Regions from separate parts of the Vreelandella subglaciescola genome, predicted to be linked through region 1. Evidence: predicted binding sites of a transcription regulator. Region 1 holds the regulator's gene; the other holds the start of a gene.
The links. The regulator LexA, encoded in region 1, represses DNA repair genes until DNA is damaged. The targets are predictions, from matches to a motif close to TACTGTNTANNTANACAGTA.
Positions count from the first base shown of each region.

Region 2: a site for LexA is predicted at 4,022-4,041, ahead of recN (DNA repair protein RecN). Genes of this name have one in related genera too.

Region 1 is NZ_LT670847.1:505,993-516,250, reverse strand. It holds gene B5495_RS02345 (uracil-xanthine permease family protein) at 1-690, shown strand, start outside; gene mobB (molybdopterin-guanine dinucleotide biosynthesis protein B) at 716-1,300, shown strand; gene moaC (cyclic pyranopterin monophosphate synthase MoaC) at 1,336-2,133, shown strand; gene moaE (molybdopterin synthase catalytic subunit MoaE) at 2,135-2,605, shown strand; gene B5495_RS02325 (ribonuclease J) at 2,633-4,216, opposite strand; gene B5495_RS02320 (energy-coupling factor ABC transporter permease) at 4,488-5,159, shown strand; gene lexA (transcriptional repressor LexA) at 5,172-5,840, opposite strand; gene B5495_RS02310 (TetR/AcrR family transcriptional regulator) at 6,139-6,783, shown strand; gene B5495_RS02305 (hypothetical protein) at 6,809-7,075, opposite strand; gene B5495_RS02300 (L,D-transpeptidase) at 7,232-7,759, shown strand; gene nagZ (beta-N-acetylhexosaminidase) at 7,846-8,871, shown strand; gene B5495_RS02290 (hypoxanthine-guanine phosphoribosyltransferase) at 8,937-9,515, shown strand; gene ppsR (posphoenolpyruvate synthetase regulatory kinase/phosphorylase PpsR) at 9,536-10,258, opposite strand, start outside.
Region 2 is NZ_LT670847.1:1,582,122-1,592,379, forward strand. It holds gene dnaJ (molecular chaperone DnaJ) at 1-1,092, opposite strand, end outside; gene dnaK (molecular chaperone DnaK) at 1,207-3,138, opposite strand; gene grpE (nucleotide exchange factor GrpE) at 3,272-3,907, opposite strand; gene recN (DNA repair protein RecN) at 4,103-5,776, shown strand; gene ilvN (acetolactate synthase small subunit) at 6,251-6,742, opposite strand; gene B5495_RS07365 (acetolactate synthase 3 large subunit) at 6,742-8,466, opposite strand; gene clpB (ATP-dependent chaperone ClpB) at 8,881-10,258, opposite strand, start outside.

The sequences.
Region 1 (10,258 bases):
ATCATGGGCGGCATTGCCACCGGCTACGTGCTGGCGCTGCTGATGGGCGTGGTGGATTTCACCCCGATGACCAGTGCGAGCTGGGTGGCGCTGCCCGACTTTACCCTGCCGACGTTTCACTGGGCGGCGATGCTGTTCATGGTGCCGGTCATCATCGCGCCGGCGGTTGAGCACATCGGCGACATGGTGGCAATTGGGTCGGTGACGGGTAAAAACTATCTGGAAAAACCCGGCCTGCACCGCACGCTGCTGGGCGACGGGCTGGCGACCATGGCGGCGGCGCTGTTTGGCGGCCCGCCGAACACCACCTATTCCGAAGTCACCGGCGCGGTGACGCTGACGCGCGCGTTTAACCCGACCTACATGATTATCGCCGCGATCACCGCGATTGTGCTGGCGTTTGTGGCCAAGCTCGGGGCGTTTTTGCAGACCATTCCCGGCCCCGTGATGGGCGGTATCATGACGCTGCTGTTTGGCTCGATTGCGGTGGTGGGGATGAATACCCTGGTGCGCGCCGGGCACGCGCTGACCGCGCCGCGTAATCTGGTCGTGGTGTCGCTGATTCTTGTCTTTGGTATCGGCGGCATGCAGTTTGGCAACGGCCAGTTCACCCTGCAGGGGGTGAGTCTGGCCGCCGTGGTGGGGATTGTGCTTAACTGGGTGCTGCCTCGCGCAAGCGATGATGACTAACCGCGCGCTTTGATCAGGAGACACCATGTCAGCAACTGACCTTGACGTGCCGTTTCCGGTGCTTGCCGTGGCGGCATGGAGCGGGACGGGAAAGACAACGCTACTTGAGCAGCTGCTGCCGCTACTGCGCGACCGGGGGCTGAACGTCGGCGTGATCAAGCATGCCCACCATGCGTTTGACGTGGACAAGCCCGGCAAGGATAGCTACCGGCTGCGTAGCGCCGGCGCCGCGCCCATGCTGGTGGCTTCCCGCGAGCGCTTCGCGCTGATGCAGGAAACCCCCGGTCAGGCCGAGCCGGATTTGGCCCATTTACTTCAGATGATGGCGCTGCACGCGCCGGATCTGGTGATTGTAGAAGGCTTCAAGGCCTGGCCGCTGCCCAAGCTGGTGCTGTATCGCGACGGCGTGGGGGATCCGGCTATTTTCAAAGACCCTTGGGTACGCGCAGTGGCCCTCAAGATGGCAGACGAACACGTGCTTGACCAACATCATGCGACGTCCGGCATCAGCCGGCTTGATCTCGACGATACCTGCGCCATTGCGGGCTGGATAGCCCGCTTTGCAGCACAGTGGCGCGGCGCTGATGTTGGCCAGCCCCTCAACGCATAATGCCTGAACGGCGGGATGATACGGAAGGTGAAAACATGCAGTTGACGCATCTTAACGCGCACGGCGAAGCCAGCATGGTCGACGTGGGCGATAAAGAAGAAACCCGCCGCGAGGCCATCGCTTCGGGGCGCATCGTGATGCAGCCGGAAACCCTTGAGCTGCTGGTGGACGGTGCGCTACCCAAGGGCGACGTGATCGCCACGGCGCGTATCGCCGGTATCCAGGCGGCCAAACGTACCCACGAGCTGATTCCGCTGTGCCATTCGCTGGCGCTTTCCAAAGTGGCGCTGGAGTTTGATATAGACGTGGCGAACAGCTGTGTCCACGTTGAGGCGATGTGTCGCCTGACCGGCCGCACCGGGGTGGAAATGGAAGCGCTGACCGCCGTGTCGGTGGCGTGCCTGACGCTTTATGACATGTGCAAGGCGGTGGACAAGGACATGCGCATTGAGGCGGTGCAGCTGGAGCACAAAAGCGGCGGCCGGCGAGGCGTTTATCAGCGCAGCAGCGCTACACTGCCCATCGTGACGGGCGATAGCGCTACGCGTGAGGTGTCGCTGGGCGAGCGCTGTTATGCCCCCTGCGTGCGCGTCAAGTTTCTGGCTGAACTGCGCGAGCGGGTGGGTGAAAGTGAAGCGGTAGTGGCGCTGGATGACTTGGAAAACTGCGACGTGGCGGGCCTGAAGGCCACGCTGACGGCGCGCGACTCAGCGTTTGAGGCGCTGGGCGAACGGCGTATTCTGTGTGCCATTAATCAGGTCATGGCCAACGACAGCGCACGTATTACCGACGAAGACGAGGTGGCGTTTTTTCCACCCGTCACCGGGGGCTAGCATGGACGTTCACAAAGACATTCGCGTCAGCGTTCAGCGCGAACCGTTTAGCGGCGTCGATGACAGCCGCGAGCTTGGCCACGGGCGTACCGATATCGGGGCAGTGGTGTGTTTCACCGGTCTGGTGCGCGATTTCAACGAAACGCCCGATGTCACCGGGCTGACCCTGGAACACTACCCCGGTATGACCGAGCGCACGCTTGAAGAGATCGGCGAGCAAGCGTGGAAGCGCTGGCCGCTGAAGGGCGTGCGCATCGTTCACCGCGTGGGCTACATGGCGCCGGGCGACGGCATTGTGCGCGTTAGTGCAGCAAGCGCCCACCGGCGCGATGCCTTTGAGGCCTGCGATTTCATCATGGATTTTCTCAAAACCCGGGCGCCGTTCTGGAAAAAAGAACACGCCAGAAGCGGGGATTACTGGGTGAAGGAGCGCGCCACCGACTACGCTGATGCCGACCGCTGGGAGTCTTGATTTAGCCGTGACGTCGCGGGCTGGCGCTCAGCTAAAAGACGGCATCTCTGCCGCCATGATCTGCAAGTGGATGCTGGGCAGGTGCTGCATATGCTCGGCCAGCCAGCCCAGCAGGCACGGCTTCAGCGATTGGCGCAGTTCAGCCAGGGTGTCGGCGTGAATGGCGTCTAGCTGATCGTCCAGCCAGTCGCTGAAGCTGTCTTCATCCAGCGGGCTGGCGCCGGTGCTTTCGAGCATCAGCCGGCCGATGCGCGCCCAGCCGGTATCAGTGGCGGTGACTGGCAGGGCCAGATGCAGGCTGCCCCGGCGCCCGTGTGCGCTGGCGTCATCAAGCCCCGGGTGGGCCACCACGGCGTTCTGGCTGACAATACACGGCGGTTGCGGGTGGCGTGCTTCACGATGCAGGCCGTTTTCATCATAGCGGATCATGTCGCCGTTGAGCGGCGACAGAGGTGCATTGATGCCCAGCGACTCCGCGAGCTCCCGATGAACCTGCTGGTGGCGCGCTTCGCCGTGAACGGGGAGTAAATGCGTGGGTTTGATCCAGCTGTAAAGCGTTTTCAGCTCTTCCTGTGCGGGGTGGCCGGTGGCGTGAAGCGCGGGGCGATTGAACTCATCAAACAGCGTGACGCCGAGACGCTCAAGCCGCGTTTTAAGCCGCTCAATGGGGCGCTCGTTGCCGGGAATGGCTTTGGCCGAAAAAATCACGCTGTCGCCGGTGGCAAGCTCCATGTGCGGGTGTCGCCCCTGCGCCAGTCGTGTCAGCGCCGCGCGGGGCTCTCCCTGGCTACCCGTGGCGATAACCACCACTTCATGGGGCGGCAAATAGCCCAGATCGTGAATCGGCACCAGCGGCGGCAACTCTTCCAGATAGCCAAGCCCTCGGGCAACGCTGACCATGCGCTCCATTGAGCGCCCCATCAGGCTGATACGCCGTCCCGTCTGGTTGGCCGCACGCGCCACGGCCACAATGCGGGCAATGTTGCTGGCAAAGCAGGAAACCACCACGCGGCCCCGGCACTCGGCCAGCGTCTCGGCCAGCGCCCGGGCGACGTCGCCCTCACTGGCCGAATGCCCCGGTACCGGCGCGTTGGTGGAGTCACCGACGACAAGATCCACAGGCGCGAGCGCGCGGAACTGCTCGGCGTCCAGCGCTGGGCCAACGAGCGGGTCGGGGTCAAGCTTCCAGTCGCCGGTGTGCAGTACGCGCTGGCGCCCGGCGGCGATCATCAGCGCGCAGCTTTCCGGAATAGAGTGGGGCAGCGGCAGATAGCGCAGGGTAAAAGCCCCCGAGCTTAAGGCTTCTCCCGGCTCTATAACGCGAATGGCGTTAGGCGCAAGGCCATGTTCGGCAAATTTGAGGCGCAGCAACCCGGCGGCAAGCGGGGTGGCGTAAATCGGACACTGCCAGTGTGGCCATAGCCAAGCCACGGCACCGATGTGGTCTTCATGACCGTGGGTAATAAACAGCGCGCGGGGCGTAATGCCCAGCGTCCGGGGCGTCTCGAAATTGGGGACTTGCAGGGGTGTGTCGGGCAGGTCCTGACGGATCATCATGCCGCAGTCCACGGCAATCCACTCATCGGCATAGCCGTAAAGCGTCAGATTCATACCGATCTCGCCGCATCCGCCCAGCGGCAGCAGACGCAGGGGATGGCGGTGTCGGGGACGAACGGTAACGCGTGTGGGATCCATCGGGTATAAAATGCCTTGAAAGTAGGGCTTTACTATACGGGATTGCGGGGGCGGCTCACAATCGCCGGGGCGGTGGCGAGTGCGCTGCGTGCGGCTATCCGCTACACTGCGTCCGCCGTTTTTTTCGCTCATGTCCCGTTTTGATGCCACCTTGGCGTTAGCGGGGACGTCTCAGGCCGAGGTTGCTATGTCTTTTGCGCAAAGTGTGCTGTCGCCCTGGTTGCTGGTGCTGTGTGCCGCTGTTTCTCTTGCACTGCTGGCCTGGCTGATGACGCTCAGGCCCTGGCAGGCATTGGTCAACGATACCGCGCTTCAGCATCGCTGGCTGGCGGCAACGCTCGGCGTGGTGGTGCTGTGGCAGCTGCGTGCGCAAGCGGTTGACTGGCTGACGCTGCACCTGGTGTTTACCACGCTGCTATTGCTGCTGTTCAAAGCGCCGCTGGCGCTGGTGAGCAACGTGCTGGTCAACGTGGCGATGGTGGCCATCGGGCGCAACGACTGGACACTACTGGGCGTTAACGTGCTGGTCACGGGGATCGTGCCGGCCGTGGTGGTGGGGTTGGTCTGGCGATTTGTCGACCGCAAGCTGCCGGATAACATCATGCTGTTCATGTTTGTCTGCGGTTTTTTCGGCTCGGCGCTGGCCACATTGGCCGGCGGGCTCTCGGCCGTCGGCCTGATTCTCATTGGTAGCCAGGACGCTCATGCGATACTGCTGGCGAAAGAATACGCCCGGTTTTTGCCGCTGCTAATGCCGGCGGAAGCTTTTATTACCGGCATGTTGCTGATCATTTTGATGGTGTACCACCCGCACTGGGTGGCCACCTTCAACGATCAGCGCTATATCGATAGTCAATGAGATAGTCAATGACTAGCCCAGCGCCTGGCCGTTGCCACCGCGGATGACGCCAACGCCGACGCCTTCGATATCCAACGCCTGGGTGCGCAGGTCAATATCAATGGGGGGGAAGTCGGTGTTTTCGGCGGTGAGCTGAACGTGATGCCCCTGGCGTTGGAAACGTTTGACCGTGACGTCGTCGTCAATCCGGGCGACCACGATCTGCCCGTCACGAACGTGTTCGGTGCGGTGTACCGCGAGCAGATCGCCTTCCAGAATACCCACGTCTTTCATGGACAGCCCGCGTACGCGCAACAGGTAGTCGGCTTTGGGCGTGAAATATTCCGCCGGCAGCGGGCAGTAGCGGTCGATGTGCTCGGCGGCGAGTATCGGACTTCCAGCGGCGACTTCGCCGATAATCGGCAGCCCCTGAGAAGCGCTGTCGCTGTTGCCGACGGTGTCTATCGCTGATTCGACGGAGGCGTCCTGGGCGGGCAGGCGAATGCCGCGCGAGGTATTACGCACGATACGAATGGCGCCTTTGCGTTCCAGCGCGCGCAGGTGCTCTTCAGCGGCGTTGGGCGAGCGAAACCCCAGCGCCCGGGCGATTTCGGCACGGGTAGGAGGGTAGCCGTGATCGCCCATCGTCTTGACGATAAAGTCGTACACGTTTTGCTGACGTGCGGTTAATGCCTGCGCCATAGGAAGCTCCCGGATCGCAACAACCCCGCAGTGGTTGGCAGCGGGTTGCTAATGCAGAGGTTAATGGTGTGGTGATGGCTCATGTTGCGCCGGCGTTTTACCCCGGCGCGATTGTGGTTAAGTATACAGTATGGGGCTATGTCCAGTACATAGTCTGAAAATAGCGGTGCTATGGCCCGGTGCCTCGCTCTGCATACAGGCGCAACGGGACTGCCCGTACGTGAGAAAGATTGAGCCGCGTTTGGCCATGGCGTAATATTCCGCTATGTTTTAAACAGCCGTTTTGGGAGAGCGCCGTATGGCTCAGCCGGATACAATGACGCGCATCTTGGATACCGCCGAGGTGCTGTTTGCAGAGCGCGGCTTTGCCGAGACGTCGCTACGTCACATTACCAGCAAGGCCCAGGTGAACCTGGCTGCGGTCAACTACCACTTTGGCTCCAAGAAAGCGCTGATTCAGGCGGTTTTTTCGCGCTACCTTGATCCGTTTACGCTGCGTTTTCACGCTGCGCTTGACGCGCTGGAAGCTGAGCATAAAGGTCGGGTCATTCCGCTTGAAGCGCTGCTCGAAAGCATGGCTGCCACGGTGCTTGCCGTCCCCGCCGAGCGCAACAGCCTCAAGGTGTTCATGCGATTGCTGGGGCTTGCCTACAGCCAGGCACAGGGGCACCTGCGTCGCCATATCCAACAGCACTACGGCGATGTGTTTACCCGCTTTACCGAGCTGGTGCGCAAGGCTACGCCGGAGCTGCCCGACGCCGAGCGTTTCTGGCGGCTGCACTTTGTGCTGGGCACGGTGATTTTCACCCTGTCGGGGCTGGATGCGCTGAAAGACATTGCCGAAAAAGACTATGACGAACAGGTCACCACGCGCGACCTGGTCAGACGCCTGCGCCCGGTGGTGGTCGCGGCCATGAACGCGCCGCTGCCCGCCGAGGCGTAACCGCTCGGGCACGGTAGGCGAGTGGTCAGGATGCCGTGTCCAGCTGTTTCACAATGGCCTGATAGCTGGCTTCAGGAAACAGTAGCGCATTGATGGTGGCGGCATAAATGCGCCCGGAGTCGCGTAATTGCTCGATGCTTTCAGCGTCTTCGCTGGCACTCAAGTAGAAAAAATCGTGGCCTTCGATAAAGCCAGCCTTGAGCCGCTTGAAGGCACGAAAGGCCGTCCCTTTGGGATCCCCCCGGCTCCGATCGATTTCCTTCAGTGTCCAGGTGTCAGCGTAATGGGGCATGGAGTACCTATCGGTTTGGGCAACAGTTTTGGTAACTGTTGTGGTAATAGCTTTGGAGACAGGGCGGCCGGCGGTGTGATACTCAGCGCGGCCACGGAATACTCAGCATACCGCTTTATTTTAACGACTCGTAGGCCAGTCAGGATCAGGACCTTTATGCATACCCCGACACTGAGCGACCTTCCGCCGCAAAGCGCGGCATGGGTTGAAATTGATATTCACGACCAGTCGCTGACGCTGTGGCACGGGCAAACGCCAGGCCACCGCTGCCTGATTTCGACCGGCAAGGCCGGCACCGGCCAGAGTGAGGGCAGTGGACAAACGCCGCTGGGCTGGCACTATGTGCGCGCCGCCATTGGCGCCGATGCTCCCGACAACGCCGCCTTTCGTGGCCGGCGCGAAACCGGTGACGTCTACACCCCGGCGCTTGCCGCCAAACACCCCGAGCGCGACTGGGTTTTGAGCCGTATCCTGTGGCTGTGCGGGCTGGAAAAAGGCCACAACCGCGGCGGTCAGTTGGATTCCCAACGGCGCTATATTTATCTGCACGGCACGCCACCCGACGAGCCCATGGGCGTGCCCGCCTCTCACGGCTGCGTGCGCCTGCGCCTTGACGATCTACACTACTTATTCACCCAAGCGTCACCCGGCACGCCGGTCTGGCTGCACGATGGCTCGGTGTGAATAGTTCGGCGTGAATAGTTCGATGTATTGTGACAGCCGTCGATGATCGTCTAACATTACGCTCCCCTTTTGCAGGATCCTTGACGATGACTCAACCCCTAGGCCCGGTCATGCTTGACCTTGAAGGGCCAAGCCTTGGCGCTACCGAGGCGCGCCTGCTGCGCGAACCGGCGGTAGGCGGCGTCATTCTGTTTGCCCGCAACGTGGAAAACGCTGCGCAGGTCAGCCGGCTGTGCGCCGAAATTCGCCGCCAGCGCCCCGAGCTGCTGATTGCCATTGACCAGGAAGGCGGTCGCGTGCAGCGCATCAGGCAAGGCGTTACCCGCCTGCCACCGATGGCGCGGCTGGGCGAACGCTTTGTGGATTCGCCCCAAGAGGGCGCCTCACTGGCCAAAGATGCCGGCTGGCTACTGGGCATGGAAATGGCTGCCTGCGGGCTGGACATTACCTTTGCGCCGGTGCTCGACGTCGACTGCGGCCTTTCCAGCGTGATCGGCGATCGCAGCTTTGGCAGCGATCCGCAGGCCGTGGCGATCCTTGGCGAAGCATTCGTCATGGGACTGCACGAAGCCGGTATGGCGGCGGTGGGCAAGCATTTCCCCGGCCACGGCGGCGTGGCGGCGGATTCGCACGTGGCGCTGCCGGTAGACGAACGCCCGCTTGCCGAGCTTAAAGCGCACGATTTGGTGCCTTTTACGCACTTGGCGGGGCAGCTGGATGGCGTTATGCCGGCACACGTGATCTATCCCGATTTTGATGCGCGTCCGGCGGGCTTTTCGCCCAGCTGGCTGGGCATGCTGCGCGAATCGCTGGGCTTCAAGGGCTGCATTTTCTCCGATGACTTGAGCATGCGGGGCGCCCACGAAGCGGGCGGGCCAATAGAGCGCGCCGAGGCTGCGCTGAGTGCCGGCTGCGATATGCTGCTGGTGTGCAATGACCGCGACGCGGCGCGCGAGGTGGTCGCGGCTTACGCCGGCCAGCAAACCCGCCGGCCGGCCAAGCTGCGGTACGGCCGCGCCCGCCCCGAGCTGGAGGCGCTGGTCGCCCTTAACCGCTGGCGGCGTACCCACGCACGCCTTGAAGCACTGGCCGATGGCGGTGTTGATTCATAGCCGCGCGTGGCGATCGCTTTCTTTGACTCTATCTTTCCGATTTTTCGAACTCCCTGGATCCCGACATGGTAACGCTGGATAAACAAGCGCTTGAGTCTCGCGACTCGATGCGCGAGCTGATGGATAATGCCGACTGCCTGATTTCCCAACAGCAGGTAGAACAGGCGCTGGATCGCATGGCAGAGGCCATTACCCGTGATCTGGGGGACAAGCTGCCGGTATTTTATTGCGTGATGAACGGCGGGCTGATTACCACCGGGCATCTGCTAACCCGGCTGGGGTTTCCACTGGAAGTGGACTATATCCATGCCACTCGGTATCGCAGCCAGCTGCACGGCGGCGATCTTTTTTGGCGGGTGTCACCCGAGGTGCCCATGGCCGGGCGTCACGTGGTCATCGTCGACGATATTCTGGACGAAGGTTCAACGCTTGCCGCGATTCTGGATTATTGCGAAGAAGCGCAGGCGGCAAGCGTTACCACTGCGGTGCTGGTGGATAAGCAGCACGACCGCAAGGCCGTGCCGGGGCTCAAGGCCGATTATTGCAGCCTGAAAGTCGTCGACCGCTACGTGTTTGGCTTCGGTATGGATTACAAAGGCTATTGGCGCAATGCGCCGGGCATCTTTGCACCCAAAGGGCTTTAAGTGGGGATTCAACAAGCGCTTTAACGCGGTGAAAATCGCCGTACCAGCCCGGTTTCGGAAATCATGCGGGTGGAAATCTCCTCGACGGAAAAGCGCGTGGTGTCGATGCTGGGAATGTGCAGCGAACGGTACAGCGATTCTGCCTGTTCTACCTCTTGCAGGCATTGGTCCATCGAGCTGTAGCGGCTGTTGGGCCGGCGTTCGTTGCGGATGGCCGCCAGCCGGCGCGCGTCAATGGTCAGGGCGAACAGCTTGTGATGGTGCTCGGCCAGAAACCGGGGCAGCTTCAGCACGCCGTCTTCGTCCTGGTCGTCTTCGGTCAGCGGGTAGTTGGCTGCGCGGATGCCAAACTGCAGCGCCAGATACAGTGACGTCGGCGTTTTGCCGCAGCGCGAGACGCCAATCAGGATAACGTCGGCTTCGTCATACTGGTGAATACGCGCGCCGTCGTCGTTATCCAGGGCAAAATGCACCGAGTGGATACGATCCATGTACACGTCGTCGCTGCCGATGGCGTGGGTGCGCCCGACGCTGTAAGACGAGTGGGTGGCCAGCTCCTGCTCAAGCGGGGCCAGAAAGGTGGAAAAAATATCCACCTTGAAGCACGGCGCGGCCCGAATGACCTCGCGAATATCCTCATCGACAATGGTGTCGATCACCACCGGGCGCACGCCGTCGCGGTCAGCGGTGGCCTCGATAATAGCGGCAAGCTCCTCGGCTTTTTCCACGGTATCGATATACGG
Region 2 (10,258 bases), 1.1 Mb from region 1:
CTTCGGCGAGTGGCTGTGGCTGTTGCTGCTGTTAAAGCTTTCCTGCAGCTTGCCCAGCAGGTCTTTCTGCTCGTCGTTCAGGTTCACCGGCGTTTCCAGCACAACCCTGCACAGCAGGTCGCCCGGCGCGCCGCCGCGTACCGGCTTCACGCCTTTGCCGCGCATGCGGAACAGCTTGCCGGTCTGAGTCTCGGCCGGAATCTTGAGCTTCACGCGGCCGTTGAGCGTCGGCACTTCAAGCTCTCCGCCCAGCGCGGCGTCAACAAAGTTGATCGGCACTTCACATTGCAGGTGCCGGCCTTCGCGCTCAAAGATCCGGTGCGGCTTGATCGCTACCTGAACGTACAGGTCGCCGGGCGGGCCACCGTTGATGCCGGCTTCGCCCTCGGCGTTGAGCCGGATACGGTCGCCCACGTCCACGCCGGCGGGAATCTTCACCGACAGCGTACGGGTCTCGCGCACGCGGCCATCGCCGTTACACTTGTGGCACGGCACCTTGATGTGCTCGCCGCCGCCGTGGCAGGTCGGGCAGGTTTGCTGCACGGCAAAAAAGCCCTGCTGCATGCGCACCTGGCCCATGCCCTGACAGGTCGGGCAGGTTTCCTTGGTCGAGCCGGGCTCGGCGCCGTCGCCGTCGCAGCGGTCACAGTTGATGTGACGCGGCACGCGGATATCCACGCTGGTGCCAGCCACGGCCTGCTCAAGATCGAGCTCAAGGTTGTAGCGCAGGTCGGAGCCGCGCGCCGGCGCATTGGGGCCGCGTCGCCGGCCGCCACCGCCGCCGAAGATATCGCCGAATACGTCTCCGAAAATATCGCTGAAGTCGCCGCCACCGGCGCCAAAACCACCACCGGCGCCGCCCTGGCCGTCTACGCCGGCGTGGCCGAACTGATCATAGGCGCCGCGTTTCTCGCCGTCGCCCAGAATTTCGTAGGCTTCGGATACCTCACGGAATTTCTCCGCCGAGGTGTCGTCGTCTGGGTTTCGATCGGGGTGATACTTTTGCGCCAGGCGGCGATAGGCCTTCTTGATCTCTTTCTGATCGGCCCCTTTATCGACCCCCAGGACTTCATAATAATCGCGCTTGGACATGGGTCCCACGCCTCCTGGTTAGCTCAAGCACTGGTTGGCTTGAAAGTGCGGCCTACGCAAACAGCAACGCGGGAGTTGCCTCCCGCGTCGCTGCTTGCCTTGGCAGAAAGAACGTTACGACTTTTTCTGGTCGTCGTTGACTTCTTCGTATTCGGCGTCAACCACGTCGTCTTCCTGCTTGGCGTTGGCGTCTTCAGCGCCTTCACCGTCGGCCTGCTGGCCTTCCTGCTGCTCAGCGTACATCTTCTGGGCCAGCTCACCGGAGGCTTCGGTCAGCGCGTCGAGCTTTTTCTGGATATCGTCCTGATCGTCACCTTTAACCGCTTCTTCAAGCTCGGTGATCGCGGTTTCGATCTTCTGCTTCTCGTCGTCGGTAGCCTTGTCGCCGGCTTCCTCGAGGGTCTTTTTGGTGGCGTGAATCATGCCGTCGGCCTGATTGCGCAGCGTGACCATTTCTTCGAACTTCTTGTCTTCGTCGGCGTTCGCCTCGGCGTCCTGCACCATCTGTTCGATTTCTTCATCGCTCAGACCGCTGGAGGCCTTGATCACGATCGACTGTTCCTTGCCGGTCGCCTTGTCTTTGGCCGAAACGTTGAGGATACCGTTGGCATCCAGATCAAATGCGACTTCGATCTGCGGCACGCCGCGCGGCGCCGGCGGAATGTCGGCCAGGTCAAAGCGACCCAGTGACTTGTTCTGCGACACTTGCTTGCGCTCACCCTGGATCGCGTGAATGGTCACGGCGGTCTGGTTGTCATCCGCGGTGGAGAAGGTTTGCGTCTTCTTCGTCGGGATGGTGGTGTTCTTGTCGATCAGCGGCGTCATCACGCCACCCATGGTCTCGATGCCCAGCGTCAGCGGGGTTACGTCGAGCAGCAGCACGTCCTTGACGTCGCCGCCGAGCACGCCGCCCTGAATCGCGGCGCCTACGGCCACGGCTTCATCGGGGTTGACGTCTTTGCGCGAGTCCTTGCCGAAGAAGTCAGCCACTTTGGACTGTACCTGCGGCATGCGCGTCTGACCGCCGACCAGAATCACGTCGTCGACCTCTGACGCCGACAGACCGGCATCCTTGAGCGCCATTTTGCACGGCGCGAGCGAGCGCTGAACCAGCTCTTCTACCAGCGCCTCAAGCTTGGCGCGCGTCACCTTGACGTTCAGGTGCTTGGGGCCGGTGTTGTCGGCGGTGATGTAGGGCAGGTTGACGTCGGTCTGCTGCGCGCTTGAAAGCTCGATCTTGGCTTTTTCAGCGGCTTCCTTGAGGCGCTGCATGGCGAGGTTGTCGCCGGCCAGATCGATGCCGCTGTCGGACTTGAACTGCTCGACCAGATAGTTGATCAGCGCCAGGTCGAAGTCTTCACCGCCAAGGAAGGTGTCGCCGTTGGTGGCCAGCACTTCAAACTGAGTTTCGCCGTCTACGTCAGCGACTTCGATAATCGAGATATCGAAGGTGCCGCCGCCGAGGTCATAAACCGCAATCGTGCGGTCACCGCGGGATTTGTCCATGCCGTAAGCCAGTGCGGCAGCGGTCGGCTCGTTGATGATGCGCTTAACTTCAAGACCGGCAATGCGGCCGGCGTCTTTGGTCGCCTGACGCTGGCTGTCGTTGAAGTAGGCCGGCACGGTAATAACCGCTTCAGTAACGGTTTCACCGAGGTAGTCTTCGGCGGTCTTCTTCATCTTCTTGAGAATTTCCGCGCTGACCTGCGGCGGCGCCATCTTTTCGCCCTTCACTTCAACCCAAGCGTCGCCGTTGTCGGCTGCGGCAATGGTGTAGGGCACCATCTTGATGTCTTTTTGTACCACGTCGTCCTTGAAACGACGGCCAATCAGGCGCTTGATGGCGTAAATGGTATTTTCCGGGTTGGTCACGGCTTGGCGCTTGGCCGCCTGACCCACAAGGATCTCACCGTCGTCGGTGTAGGCGACGATGGACGGCGTGGTGCGGCCGCCTTCGGCGTTTTCGATAACCTTGGGGCTGTCGCCGTCCAGTACAGACACGCAGGAGTTAGTGGTGCCCAGGTCAATCCCAATAATGCGTCCCATAGCAAAACCTCAAAATCGTTGGTGATAAATAATTGATGATAAAACGGTGCTGTGTAAGCGAGCGGTAAATACCGCCGGGATGCCCATATATCTGGGGGTCGCCGGCAGCATTTCAAGGGCTTTTTTTACCCCGTCAGTCGGCTTTTTTGCTGACCACGACCATCGCCGGGCGTGCCAGGCGGCCGTTAAGCACATAGCCCTTCTGGATCACGTCCATCACCGTGTTGGGCTCCATGTCGGGATTGGGCACCATGGTCATGGCCTCGTGCACCTGGGGGTCAAAGGGCTCGCCGTGAGGGTCCACCTGCTCAACGCCAAATTTTTCCAGCACGCCCAGCTGCATTTTCAGCGTCATGGAAACGCCTTCGCGGTGCACTTCAGTGGCGTCTTCGCCCATTGACTCGAGCGCTTTTTCCAGGCTATCGACAACCGGCAGCAGCTCCTTGACGAACTTTTCCAACGCGAACTTGCGCGCTTTCTCGCTTTCCTGCTCGGCACGGCGGCGCACGTTTTGCGCCTCGGCAGCGGTACGCAGCGCCTGATCCTTGGCATCCGCCAGGCTCTGCTCCAGCTCTTCCACCTTGGCAGCCAGCATTTCCGCTTCGGGATTATCGCTTGCGTCGTCGGTGTTGACGGTATCGCCTTCGTCGTCGATCAGGCTTTCCAGCTCGCCTTCAACCAGACGCTCTTCTGCCTGCTGCGCTTCTGCGGCATTTTCACCTTCAGGCGTCTGGACGTCGTCAAGCGGGGTCTGCGGTTCTTTAGCCATCGGTTGCTCCTAACAAGCCAGTGTGCGGTCGACAAAATACGTTTGTGGATATATGGGGGTCATGGACGCCATCTCAAGAGGAGTTTTCCACGAGTATTGAAGCGGCCTCCCGACTACTGTATAAAAAACAAGCATTGGATACCTATCCAGCCAACCCCCCAACGCTCGTTGCTCCGGCCACGCCCAGGAGGCTCTATGCTGACCCAGCTCGCGATCCAGGATTTCGCCATCGTCGACCGCCTGGAACTTGATATCAAAGGCGGCATGACCGCGATTACCGGGGAAACCGGTGCGGGTAAATCCATCCTGCTGGGGGCCCTGGGACTGTGCCTTGGCCAACGCGCCGACGCCGGCAGCGTGCGCCACGGCCGAGAGCGCGCTGATCTTTCCGCCCGCTTTGACATCACCCACCTGCCCGCTGCGCAAGCGTGGCTGGCCGAGCGCGACCTGCCCGTGGATGAGTGCCTGCTGCGCCGCGTGGTCAGCGCCGGCGGGCGTTCCAAGGCATGGATCAACGGCCAGCCGGCCGCGATCAGCGACTTGAAAGCGCTGGGCGAGCGGCTCATCCAGATTCACGGCCAGCACGCGCATCAGGCGCTGCTGCGCGAGGAAACCCACCTTGCGCTGCTGGACGACTACGCCGGCCTGAATACCGACGTTGATGGCGTCGCGGCAATATTCCGCGACTGGCAGAGCACGCGCCGGCAACTGCAAAAAATACGCGATCAGGGTGACGAGGCCGAGGCCAAACGCCAGCTGTTACATTATCAGGTGGAAGAGCTGGACCAGCTCGCGCTGGGCGACGACGAGCTACCCAGCCTTGAAGACGAACAGCAAACGCTGGCTCACGCCGACGACATTCTGCGCGACACCCAATTTGCCGCTGACTGCTGTGAAGGCGATAACGGTGGTGCCCTGGGGCTGTTGCACCAGGCGCACGGCCGGCTCAGCGAACTACCCGGCAGCGACAAGGGCGCGCTGGCCAACACCTTGACGATACTCGCCGACGCGCGCATTCAGCTGGAAGAAGCCGCCAGCGAGCTCAATCATCTGGCCGCCAACACCGAACTTGATCCCGAGCGGCTGGCCTTTGTTGAAACACGCCTGGGCGACGCCCACCGCATTGCGCGCAAGCATCACATCTCGCCCGATGAGCTGCCCGCGCTACATGCACGCCTGAGCGCCGAGCTTGATCAGCTCAACGCCAGCGGCGGCGACCTTGATACCCTGAGCGCCGACGTCGCGGCCCTGCGCGAACGCTACCGCCACGCGGCCAAAGCGCTGGGCGAAGCACGGTGCAAAGCCGCCGTGGGGCTGGGCGAAGAAGTGCAGCAGCAGCTGGCGTTTCTGGCCATGGACAAGGCGCGCTTCGAGGTCGTGCTTGAGCCGCGCGCCACGCCCGCCGCCGAAGGCCTTGAGCGCGTGCAATTTTTCATCAGCGCCAACCCCGGCCAGCCCGCACGGCCGCTGGCCAAAGTGGCCTCGGGCGGCGAGCTGTCACGGATCAGCCTCGCCATTCAGGTGGTCGCGGCCAACCACTCCACCATTCCCAGCCTGATATTCGACGAAGTGGACGTGGGCGTGTCCGGCGCCACGGCGGAAATTGTCGGCCAGCTGCTGCGCCGGCTGGGGGCAAACGGCCAGGTGATGACCGTGACCCATCTGCCTCAGGTGGCGGCGCAGGCGCACGCGCACCTGCATATCGAAAAGAGTGCCCGGCGCAACACCACGCGCACACAGATGGCGCTGCTCGACGAAGGCGGACGCATCAGCGAGCTGGCGCGCATGCTCGGCGGGGTCAACCTCTCCGACCAGACGCTGGCCCACGCCCGGGAAATGCTCAAGGCCAGCCAGCACCCGCCGCATTGAAGCAAACCAGTGAGCCAGCTCGGTGGGGATGCCGTCGCGCGGCGGAGCCGCCCTCCTACAACCAAACATAGCAATATCCAGGTTTTGTAGGAGGCCGGTTCACCGGGCGATGCAGGCCAAAGGCCTGCCGGGTTTGGTGGGGATGCGGTCGCGCGGCATAGCCGCCCTCCTACGGACCGAAGCGCCACACGGAATTGCGTAAGAGGCCGGTTCACCGGGCGATGCAGGCCAAAGGCCTGCCGGGTTTGGTGGGGATGCGGTCGCGCGGCATAGCCGCCCTCCTACGGACAGAGGAGCCACACGGAATTGCGTAAGAGGCCGGTTCACCGGGCGATCCGTCGCGCAGCGGCGGTGCAGGAGAGCAATCGCGCGGCATAGCCGCCTTTATGCGCGTTTTTTGGGTACTCCTACCAATACGCTACAACAAAAAAGGCCGCTTAAAAGCGGCCTTTTGGGTGTTGCGCGGTGCGTACGTTACAGCGTCAGCACCTTGTCGCCCCGGGCAATGCCCGAGACGCCGGTGCGGGCGACTTCGAGAATGCCCACCGGTGCCATGGCCTGCAAAAAGGCGTCCAGCTTGGTGGCATCGCCGGTGATCTGCACGGTGTACAGGCTCGGTGTGACATCAACCACCTGCGCGCGGAAGATGTCGGCGGTGCGCTTGACCTCGTCGCGCGCAGCACCCTGCGCCCGCACCTTGACCAGCATCAGCTCGCGCTCAATGTGGTTGCCCTCGGTCAGGTCAACCAGCTTGACCACGTCGATGAGCTTGTTCAGGTGCTTGGTGATCTGCTCGACCACGCGGTCATCGCCCACGGTGGTAACCGTGAGCCGCGACAGCGATTCGTCCTCGGTGGGCGCGACGTTCAGCGTTTCAATGTTGAAGTTGCGCTGCGAAAACAGACCGACCACACGCGACAGGGCACCCGGTTCGTTCTCCATCAGAATCGAGATGATATGACGCATTAGGTACGCTCCGTTTTAGACAGCAGCATGTCGCGCATGGAGCCTAACGGCACCTGCATCGGGTAGACGTGTTCAAAGGGATCAACTTTCACATCCAGAAACACCAGCTCGTTCTTGTCGGCAAATACGCGTTCAAGCGCCGGCGCCAGCTCCGCCAGGGTGTTTACCGTAATCGCGGTAAAGCCGTAGGCCTGGGTCAGCAGGTGAAAGTCGGGCATCGACTCCACATACGACTGCGCGTGGCGCGATTTGTAGTTCAAATCCTGCCACTGGCGCACCATGCCCAGCGAGGCATTGTTGAGGTTGATGATCTTGACCCCGATGCCAAACTGCTTACAGGTGGAAAACTCCTGCATCATCATCTGGAAGCTGCCTTCCCCGGTCACGCATATCACGTCGTCATCCGGGTAGTTCAGCTTGATGCCCATGGCCGCCGGAAAGCCGAAGCCCATGGTGCCAAGCCCGCCGGAAGTAACGAAGCGGTTGGGCTTGTCGAACTTGTAATACTGGGCGGCAAACATCTGGTGCTGGCCGACGTCGGTGGTTACGTAGGCCTCACCGCGGGTCGCTTCGCACAGCGCTTCGATGACTTCCTGAGGCTTTAACACCTCGCCCGGCTGAGAGGGCTCGTACAGCTTGCCGCCACGCGCGGCGCGCCAGCCTTCGACCTGCTGCCACCAGTCGGCAAGGGCATCCGGATTGGCGCTTTCCTTACCTTGCACCAGGCTGATCATCTCGTTGATGACGCTTGAAGCCGGCCCGACAATCGGCACGTCGGCGCGTATGGTCTTGGACACCGAGCTGGGGTCAATGTCGACGTGAATGATCTTGGCCGTGGGACAGAACTTCGAGACGTTGTTGGTCACGCGGTCGTCAAAGCGCGCGCCGATGGCAATGATCAAATCAGCGTGGTGCATCGCCATGTTCGACTCATAGGAACCGTGCATGCCCAGCCAGCCCAGGCACTGCTTATCGCTCTGCGGATAAGACCCAATGCCCATCAGCGTGGTAGTGATCGGGTAGCCGAGCGTTTGCACCAGATCCGTCAGCCCGTCGCTGGCTTTATCCAGCACCACGCCGCCGCCGGTATAAAACACCGGCCGCTTGGCCTTGAGCATCAATTCCACGGCTTTTTTGATCTGACCGGTGTGGCCACGCGTGACCGGGTTGTACGAGCGCATCTTGACCTTTTTGGGGTAGACGTACTCGTAGCGCTCGGTGGGCGCGGTCATATCCTTGGGGATATCCACAACCACCGGCCCCGGACGCCCTGTGGACGCCAGATAGTAGGCCTTTTTCAGCACGCCCGGAATCTCGGACGGATGCCGGATCGCAAAGCTGTGCTTGACGATCGGGCGGGTCACGCCAACGATGTCGGTTTCCTGAAAGGCATCTTCGCCAATCAGGTGGCTGGCTACCTGACCGCACAGCACCACCATGGGGATCGAGTCCATGTAGGCGGTAGCGATGCCGGTCACGGCGTTGGTTGCGCCGGGGCCCGAGGTCACCAGCACCGTGCCGGGCTTGCCCGAGGCGCGCGCGTAGCCGTCGGCCGCGTGGGTAGCCGCCTGTTCGTGCCGCACCAGAATGTGCTTGACCTTGTCCTGACGGAACAGCGCGTCATAAATATGCAGCGCCGCCCCGCCGGGGTAACCATAAATGTATTCAACGCCCTCATCTTGCAAGAAGCGGGCAATCATGTCTGCGCCGGAAAGCAATTCCACAGTGTTTCTCCCCTGGAGGTCTCGAGTGCTGTTGGCAGGCCGTATGCCTGTCATATCGAGTGCGGCGGTGTGCCGCTGCCGGATACGCCGGCACCTGATGCCAAACCCTGGCATTAGACCCGGTTGGGGTCTGCACTCTCTCACGGCGGGTCGCCGCGTCGGGGCGTTGGCCAGACCGGGCGGTTAGCCCAGATCCGGAAGTCCTTCGGCGGGTAAAGGCATCTTGACGCCTACCCTTCGCGCGGGAATAGGGGGTTGCCCGTGGGTTCCGCGCCCGCAAATCAGGAACCTTCAAGACTCCATTAGCCTCCCTGGCTTGTCAACCGCTGGGCCCGCAACGAACGAAAAACGGGCACAAAAAACCCTGCCGGCGCTGCCGGCAGGGTTTTCCCCGGGATCATCTCAACCCGTTTTTCACGACGAGGTAAACGTCAGCTGACCCTCATTGGCAGCGACGCGAATAGTGCTGCCGGGAACAAATTTGCCGGCCAGCAGGTCTTGGGCCAGCGGGTTTTCAATCCGGCTCTGGATCGCCCGCTTCAGCGGCCGGGCGCCAAACACCGGATCAAAGCCAACCACCGCCAGCTGGGCCATGGCCTCCTCGCTGACCTCAAGCCCCAGATCGTGCTCGGCCAGACGCGCCCTCAGGTGTTCCAGCTGAATACCGGCAATCGACTGAATCTGCGCCTGACCCAGCGCATGAAAGACCACCACTTCGTCGATGCGGTTGATCAGCTCGGGGCGGAAGTGGCTGCCCACCACCTCCATCACCGCGCTGCGCATGGCGTCGTACTCGGTTTCCTCGCCGCCCATGCGCTGGATGATGTCCGAGCCGAGGTTCGAGGTCATCACGATCACGGTGTTGCGAAAGTCCACCGTGCGCCCCTGGCCGTCGGTCAAACGGCCGTCTTCGAGCACCTGCAGCAGGATGTTGAACACGTCGGGGTGGGCTTTTTCGACTTCGTCGAGCAGCAGTACCGAATACGGTTTGCGGCGCACGGCTTCGGTCAGGTAGCCGCCCTCTTCATAGCCCACGTACCCCGGTGGCGCGCCGATCAGCCGCGCCACGGAGTGTTTCTCCATGAACTCCGACATATCCACGCGCACCATGGCCTCCTGGGTGTCGAAGAGGAAATGCGCCAGCGACTTGCACAGCTCGGTCTTGCCGACCCCGGTGGGGCCGAGGAATAGAAATGACCCGTTGGGGCGGTGCGGGTCGGCAAGCCCCGCGCGGGAGCGGCGCACGGCGTTGGACACCGCGTGCACGGCCTCTTCCTGGCCAATCACGCGCTCATGCAGCGCCTCTTCCATGCGCAGCAGCTTATCGCGCTCGCCTTCGAGCATTTTGGCGACCGGGATGCCCGTCCAGCGCGACACCACCTCGGCGATTTCTTCCTCGGTGACATTCGAGCGCAACAGCTGGTGGGTCGAGGTGTCGGCCTCTTCGCTTTCGTTGCTTTCGGCTATCTTTTTCTCCAGCGCGGGAAGGGTGCCGTACTGGATTTCCGACATCCGCGCCAGGTCGCCCTGACGCCGCGCCTGCTCCATATCCAGCCGCGCTTGCTCGAGCTCGGCCTTGAACTGCGCCGCGCCTTGAATGCTGGCTTTTTCTGCCTTCCAGATTTCATCCAGATCGGCATATTCGCGCTCAAGCGCATAGATTTCATCGACCAGCGCTTCCAACCGCTTTTGCGAGGCGGCATCGGTTTCCTTTTTCAGCGCTTCGCGTTCCATCTTGAGCTGAATCAGGCGGCGGTCGAGCTTATCCATTTCCTCGGGCTTGGAGTCGAGC